Regions from separate parts of the Streptomyces sp. NPDC127097 genome, predicted to be linked through region 2. Evidence: riboswitches for the same ligand, from Rfam matches in the RefSeq annotation. Region 2 holds a riboswitch; the other holds the start of a gene.
The links. Region 2 has a riboswitch for S-adenosylmethionine ahead of thrC (threonine synthase). Riboswitches for the same ligand answer to the same signal wherever they lie in the genome.
Positions count from the first base shown of each region.

Region 1 (3,439 bases), on a different contig from region 2:
CAGAGGGCCCCGTCCGTTTGATCGGACGGGGCCCTCCGGCGTGTCCGGCGGCTCGATAGGGTGACGGCATAGGCAGGACACAATCCAGGAGAGTGGACCATGAACGTTGTGACCCCGGTTGGCGGCGACAGCGTGGCGGCCCACACCTGGCCGGAGCTCCTCAACGCCCTGCTCGCCGGCCGCGACCTCAGCGCGGACGACACCGCCTGGGCGATGGACAAGATCATGCGGGGCGAGGCCAGCGACGCCCAGATCGCCGGCTTCGCGGTGGCCCTGCGCGCCAAGGGCGAGACCGTCGCCGAGATCTCCGGCCTGGTGCGCACCATGTACGCGCACGCCCGGCTGATCGAGGTCCCCGGTCCCAGCGTCGACATCGTCGGCACCGGCGGTGACGGCGCCAAGACCGTCAACATCTCCACGATGTCCTCGATCGTGGTCGCCGGCACCGGTGCCAAGGTCGTCAAGCACGGCAACCGCGCCGCCTCCTCGGCCAGCGGCGCCTCCGACGTCCTGGAGAAGCTCGGCGTCAATCTCGACCTCACCCCGCAGCGGGTCACCGAGGTCGCCCGGGAAGCGGGCATCACCTTCTGCTTCGCGGTGAAGTTCCACCCCTCGCTGCGGCACGTCGCCAACGCGCGGGCCCAGCTCGGCATCCGTACCACCTTCAACGTGCTCGGCCCGCTGACCAACCCCGCGAAGGTCCGCGCCCAGGCGACCGGTGTCGCGGACGCCCGGATGGCGCCGATCCTGGCGGGGGTGCTCGCCGAGCGCGGCTCGTCGGCGCTGGTGTTCCGCGGCGACGACGGCCTGGACGAGCTGACCACGACCGCGACCTCCCGGGTGTGGATCGTCCGGGACGGCACGGTGCGCGAGGAGTCCTTCGACCCCCGGGACGTGGGCATCCCCCTGGTGCCGGTGGAGGCGCTGCGCGGCGCGGACGCCTCGTACAACGCGGATGTGGCCCGCCGGCTGCTGGACGGGGAGACCGGCCCGGTGCGGGACGCGGTGCTGCTGAACGCCGCGGCGGCGCTGGTCGCCCTGGAGCCGGCGGACGCCCCGCTGGCCGAGCAGATCCGGGCCGGGATCGAGCGCGCCGCCGCCTCGGTCGACTCCGGCGCGGCCAAGCGGGCGCTGGAGCGCTGGGTGGCCGCCAGCAACACATGAGCGCGCGGTAACGCAGGGTGTGACGCAAGGCCCCGTCCGTCATATGGACCGGGCCTTGCGCCTCTTTGCCCGTGTGGCATGATTCTGCCCAGGTCACGAGTGACAGCGATGCAGGCCCCGGCCCGCTGTCCGGCAACCCTCCTTCCGTGGCGGGGTGCCCCGGGTGATGACCAGGCCGTAGGCAGCGAGGTCTGCGGCAAGCGCGGATCCCTCGCCAGGGATCCTGGTCCCCGAGGGAGAACTTCCGTGAATCAGCGAATGCGATAGGGCCCGACGGCCCCTTTCCCGCATCCCTTTTTCCTTTCCGCCGCGGTGCCCCGGCGCGCCCTCCCGCACCCCCGCACGCGGCGAATTCGCTTACCTCTCACGGGAGTTCGCCATGTCTGTTTCCGCCGTTGCCGCCGACCGCTCCGTCTGTGCCCCGCTGCCGGTTCTCGGCCGGGATGTCCTCGTCCCGCTCGTGACCGGCGGCGAGGTCGACTACGCCGCGCTGGACTACGCCGCCAGCGCCCCCGCCCTCCAGCGGGTCTGGGACGACGTGGCGGCCTACGCCCCGTACTACGGCAGCGTGCACCGCGGCGCCGGATACCTCTCGCAGCTGTCCACCGACCTCTTCGAGAACAGCCGCCGCACCATCGCCGAGTTCCTCGGCTGCCGCATCGAAGGGGGCCCGGGCGAAGCCCGGTCCGGCAAGGGCGGTGGTGGGCGACGGGAGGGCGACCAGGTCGTCTTCACCCGCTCCACCACCGACTCGCTGAACCTGCTCGCCGCCGTACTCCCCGAGAACACCCGGGTGTTCGTCTTCGAGACCGAGCACCACGCCTCGCTGCTGCCGTGGGAGCAGCGCTCCGACGTCGAGGTCACCTACCTCAACGCACCGCGCACCCCGCAACAGGCCGTGGACACCCTGGAGAAGGCGCTGGCCACCCGCGAGCCCTACGGTCCGGCGCTGGTCTGCGTGACCGGTGCGTCGAATGTGACCGGTGAGCTGTGGCCGGTGCGGGAGCTGGCGGCCGCCGCGCATGCGCACGGCGCCCGGATCGTGCTGGACGCGGCACAGCTCGTCCCGCACCACCCGGTGGACCTCGCCGAGCTGGACGTGGACTGGGTCGCGTTCTCCGGCCACAAGCTCTACGCGCCGTTCGGCGCCGGGGTGCTGGCCGGCCGCGCGGACTGGCTGCGGGACGCCGCGCCGTACCTGGCCGGCGGCGGCGCCAGCCGCAAGGTCTCCCGGCGCACGGACGGCGGGGTGGACGTCGAGTGGCACACCACCGCGGCCCGGCACGAGGCCGGTTCGCCCAACGTCATCGGCGCCTACGCCATCGCCTCGGCCTGCCAGGCCCTGACCGAGGCCGGCTTCGACGCCCTGGTCGCCCGCGAACAGGAGCTGATCGCCCGCCTCCGCGCCGGCCTGGCCGAGGTACCCGAGGTGAACGTGCTCTCCCTCTTCGGCGAGGACGCGGCACGCGTCGGCGTCCTCTCCTTCGTCGTCGAAGGCTGGAACAGCTCCCACTTCGCCGCCGCCCTGTCGGCCGAGTACGGCATCGGCGTCCGCGACGGCCTCTTCTGCGCCCACCCCCTCGTCCGCACCCTCCTCGGCAGCGAGCCCCAGGACCCCGGCGAGTGCGGCGCCCCCGAGGCGGCCCCCGGCGAGAAGTCCCTCAACGCCATCCGCGTCAGTTTCGGCGCCGGCACGCCCGATGAGCATGTCGACCGCTTCCTCGAAGCGGTCAAGGAGTTGGTGACGAACGGCGCCCGCTGGAACTACCAGACGGAGGACGGCCGTTGCGTCCCCGCGCGAAGCGCGGATTGATTCCCACGTTTTTGGCTTTCCGCTGCGCTTTGCCTTTGGCCCACGTTTTCGGCTGTCCCGCCGTGGGTGTTGCTCGCCGTTGCTCCCCCACTGCCTGAAGGGCGTGGGAGGTACCCCCAGCGGCGGGCGGGGTCCGCTGCGCGGGGCTGTCGGGTGCGGTGACGGGTGGGAAAAACCTTGGCGAGGGACCGGTAAGTGGTCCGGTGCGGCTCGTAGATCACATGCAATGGGCACGGGCACGGGCACGGCGCGGGCTTCGGCATGGTCAGGGGCATGGGTGGCCCGCCCCCACCCACCGTCACTCACTCCCCCAACGGGAGGGGACGGGCCGGAGGGGGCTGGTGTGTGGACGTAAAGCGAAGCAGTCCACACACCAGGCCCCGGAGGCCCGTCACCGCACCCACAGCCCCGCGCAGCGGACCGGCCCGCCGCAGGCGCAACGGCGAGCAACACCCACGGCGG
Region 1 covers NZ_JBHXFI010000054.1:16,689-20,127, forward strand. Annotated here, with positions in the region: gene trpD (anthranilate phosphoribosyltransferase) at 100-1,164, shown strand; SAM riboswitch class IV at 1,256-1,373, shown strand; gene ACFWJW_RS30270 (aminotransferase class V-fold PLP-dependent enzyme) at 1,544-2,977, shown strand.
Region 1: it holds a riboswitch for S-adenosylmethionine, as region 2 does, so the genes downstream of both, ACFWJW_RS30270 (aminotransferase class V-fold PLP-dependent enzyme) here and thrC (threonine synthase) in region 2, are expected to answer to the same signal.

Region 2 (3,439 bases):
GCCGCGCTGGTCGCGGGCTCGGCGATCACGCGGCCGGACACCGGGGCGGGTGGCACGTATGCCCGGCTCGCCGAGCTGGGCGCGGCTCCCGCGCGTTTCCGGGAAGAGGTGCGCTCCCGTATGCCGGCGCCGGAGGAGGCCGACCGGCTGCGCCTCCCGGCGGGCACGCCCGTCATCCTCATCAGCCGCACGGCCATCACCGCGGACGGCCGCACGGTCGAGGTCAACGAGATGATCCTCGATTCGTCCGCCTACGTGCTGGAGTACGACTTCGACGCCTGAGGGCTCACGTACGCCTGACGGCTCGCGTCGGTCTCACGGCTCACGCCGCCCGGCGGGCCGCGTACTCCGGGATTTCGGCCATCGGGGGGCGCTCCTCGGTGTCCACCTCCGTCGTGCGCGGTACGAAGCCTTGCTCCCCGCGGTCGAACTGGGTGAGCCGCGGGCGGATCAAGTGGCCGCGGGTCAGGCGTAGTTGTGCGGTCCGGTAGATGGCGGCGGCCATCCGGCCCAGCGCCTGGCCGTCCTGATGACGGTGCTTGCGCACGCCGACGTCCACCTGGGCGAGGGCGTCGAGGCCGACGGTGTGCAGGGAGTCGACGAGCAGGCCGAGCTCCACGCCGTAGCCGACCGGGAACGGCAGCCGCTCCAGGAGGGAGCGGCGGGCGGCGTACTCGCCGCCCAGGGGCTGGACGAAGCCGGCCAGCTGCGGCCAGTGGAGGTTGAGCAGGGGGCGGGCGACCAGCTCGGTGACCCGGCCGCCCTGGCCGGCCCCGGCACCTTCGGCGCCGGTCTCCAGGGGTCGGTCGTACATCGCCTTCACGAACTGGATGTCCGGGTCCGTCAGCAGCGGGCCGACGATCCCGGAGACGAAGGCGGCGGAGAATTCGCGCAGGTCGGCGTCGATGAAGCAGATGATGTCGCCGGTGGTGGCCAGGAGGGAGCGCCAGAGCACCTCGCCCTTGCCGGGCAGCGCGGGCAGCCGGGGCAGGATGCTGTCGCGGGGCACCACCCGCGCGCCGGCCGCCGCCGCGACCTCGGCGGTGCGGTCACTGGAGCCGGAGTCCAGCACCACCAGCTCGTCGACGAGGGGCACGGCCTCGGTCATCAGCTCGGCCCGGATCACCGCCACGATCGCCCCGACCGTGGCCTCCTCGTCGAGCGCGGGCAGTACGACACTGACCGTACGGCCCGTCTGGCGCTTCGCCTCCAGCAGCTGCCCCAGCGGGCGGTCAGCGGCGGACCAGGAGTGGCTGGTCAGCCAGCTCTCGACCTCTTCCAGCACGTCTACGACTCCTCGGTCACCGCCCGAACGGCGGCCTGTGTGATCCATCTCGCGGTTCGGACGACTATCTCAACTGTCAGTGCCTTCGGTTACAGTCTTGAACAACGCGGATGACCGTCGCATGTCGGGGTCGCCGCGCCACAAACGCCTGGGTTTCGGCCCAGCGCCATACCGCTCATCCAGAGGGGCAGAGGGATACGGCCCGTTGAAGCCCCGGCAACCCTCCAGCCGGTCTTGCCGCCAGGACGCTGACGTCCCGCGCGCGTGAGGCTCCCGGCTAGGGAAGGTGCCAAATCCGTCTCGTGGCGAGATTCGCCGCGAGGAAGATGAGGAGAAAGGGCCTCGCCTCCATGGCTGTGCAAGTCACCGAAAACACCCCCACCGTCGCTCTGGGCCCCGCCGCAGCCCTGTCCTGCCGCGAGTGCGGACAGCGCTTCCCGCTCGGCCCGATCTTCGCGTGCCAGGAATGTTTCGGGCCGCTCGAAGTCGCCTACGACCTGCCGAGCGGCGATCCCGAGGGCCTGCGGAAGCAGATCGAGGCCGGTCCGGACAACATCTGGCGCTACGCCCCGCTGCTGCCCGTCCCCACCGACGTGGCCGACAAGCCCAATCTCAACCCGGGCTTCACCAAGCTCGTCAAGGCCGACAACCTCGCCCGTGAGCTGGGCGTCACCGGTGGTCTGTACGTCAAGGACGACTCCGGCAACCCGACGCACTCCTTCAAGGACCGCGTCGTGGCGATCGCCGTCGAGGCCGCCCGCGCCTTCGGCTTCACCACCCTCTCCTGCTCCTCCACCGGCAACCTCGCCGGTGCGGTCGGCGCCGCGGCGCGCCGCGCCGGATTCGAGTCCTGCGTGTTCATCCCGCACGACCTGGAGGCCGGCAAGGTCGTCATGGCCGCGGTCTACGGCGGCGACCTGGTCGGCATCGAGGGCAACTACGACGACGTCAACCGCTTCTGCTCCGAGCTCATCGGCGACCCGCTGGGCGAGGGCTGGGGCTTCGTCAACGTCAATCTGCGGCCGTACTACGGCGAGGGCTCCAAGACCCTCGCGTACGAGATCTGCGAGCAGCTGGGCTGGCAGCTCCCGGACCAGATCGTCATCCCGATCGCGTCCGGCTCGCAGCTCACCAAGATCGACAAGGGGCTCAAGGAGCTGATCGCCCTCGGCCTGGTCGAGGACAAGCCGTACAAGATCTTCGGCGCCCAGGCGGAGGGCTGCTCGCCGGTGTCGGCGGCCTTCAAGGCCGGGCACGACGTGGTCCGGCCCCAGAAGCCGAACACCATCGCCAAGTCGCTGGCGATCGGCAACCCGGCCGACGGGCCGTATGTGCTCGACATCGCGCGCCGTACGGGCGGTGCCGTGGAGGATGTCAACGACGAGCAGGTCGTGGACGCGATCAAGCTGCTGGCCAGGACGGAAGGCATCTTCGCGGAGACCGCGGGCGGCGTGACCGTCGGCGTGACCAAGAAGCTGATCGAGGACGGCGTGCTCGACCCGTCCCTGACCACCGTCGTCCTGAACACCGGTGACGGCCTCAAGACACTCGACGCGGTCGCCCCCACCTCCGGGCCCACGGCCACGATCCGTCCGAACCTGGACGCGTTCCGCGCGGCCGGCCTGGCCCGCTGAGCCGCCGGCCCGTCCGGCATCCGGCGGACGAGGCCGCGACCGGCCCCCGAACTCGTACTCCGTACCCCTGGAAGGCAGAACCATGAGCGTCAAGGTCCGCATCCCCACCATCCTCCGCACGTACACCGGTGGCCAGGCCGAGGTCCCCGCCGAGGGCGCGACCCTCTCCGAGGTGATCGCCGACCTGGAGCAGAACCACCAGGGCATCGCGGCCCGTGTGCTGGACGACGCCGGCAAGCTGCGCCGTTTCGTGAACGTGTACGTCAACGACGACGATGTGCGCTTCGAGCAGGGCCTGGAGACGCCCACCCCGGACGGCGCGGGTATCTCGATCATCCCGGCGGTGGCCGGCGGCTGCTGATTTGCGCCAACTCTTCTCCTGCATGACCGGAATTGCCCCGTCCGCCGGAAAGCGGACGGGGCAATTCCATGTTGTGAAAGGAGATACTATTGGGGCGATCCCCCTCCGGATATCACCCTGCGCGTGCCGAACGCATATGTGTTCGCGATCAGTTGTGGC
Region 2 covers NZ_JBHXFI010000026.1:107,788-111,226, forward strand. Annotated here, with positions in the region: gene ACFWJW_RS20890 (GntR family transcriptional regulator) at 1-282, shown strand, start outside; gene ACFWJW_RS20895 (glucosyl-3-phosphoglycerate synthase) at 323-1,285, opposite strand; SAM riboswitch class I at 1,458-1,618, shown strand; gene thrC (threonine synthase) at 1,636-2,919, shown strand; gene ACFWJW_RS20905 (MoaD/ThiS family protein) at 3,002-3,280, shown strand.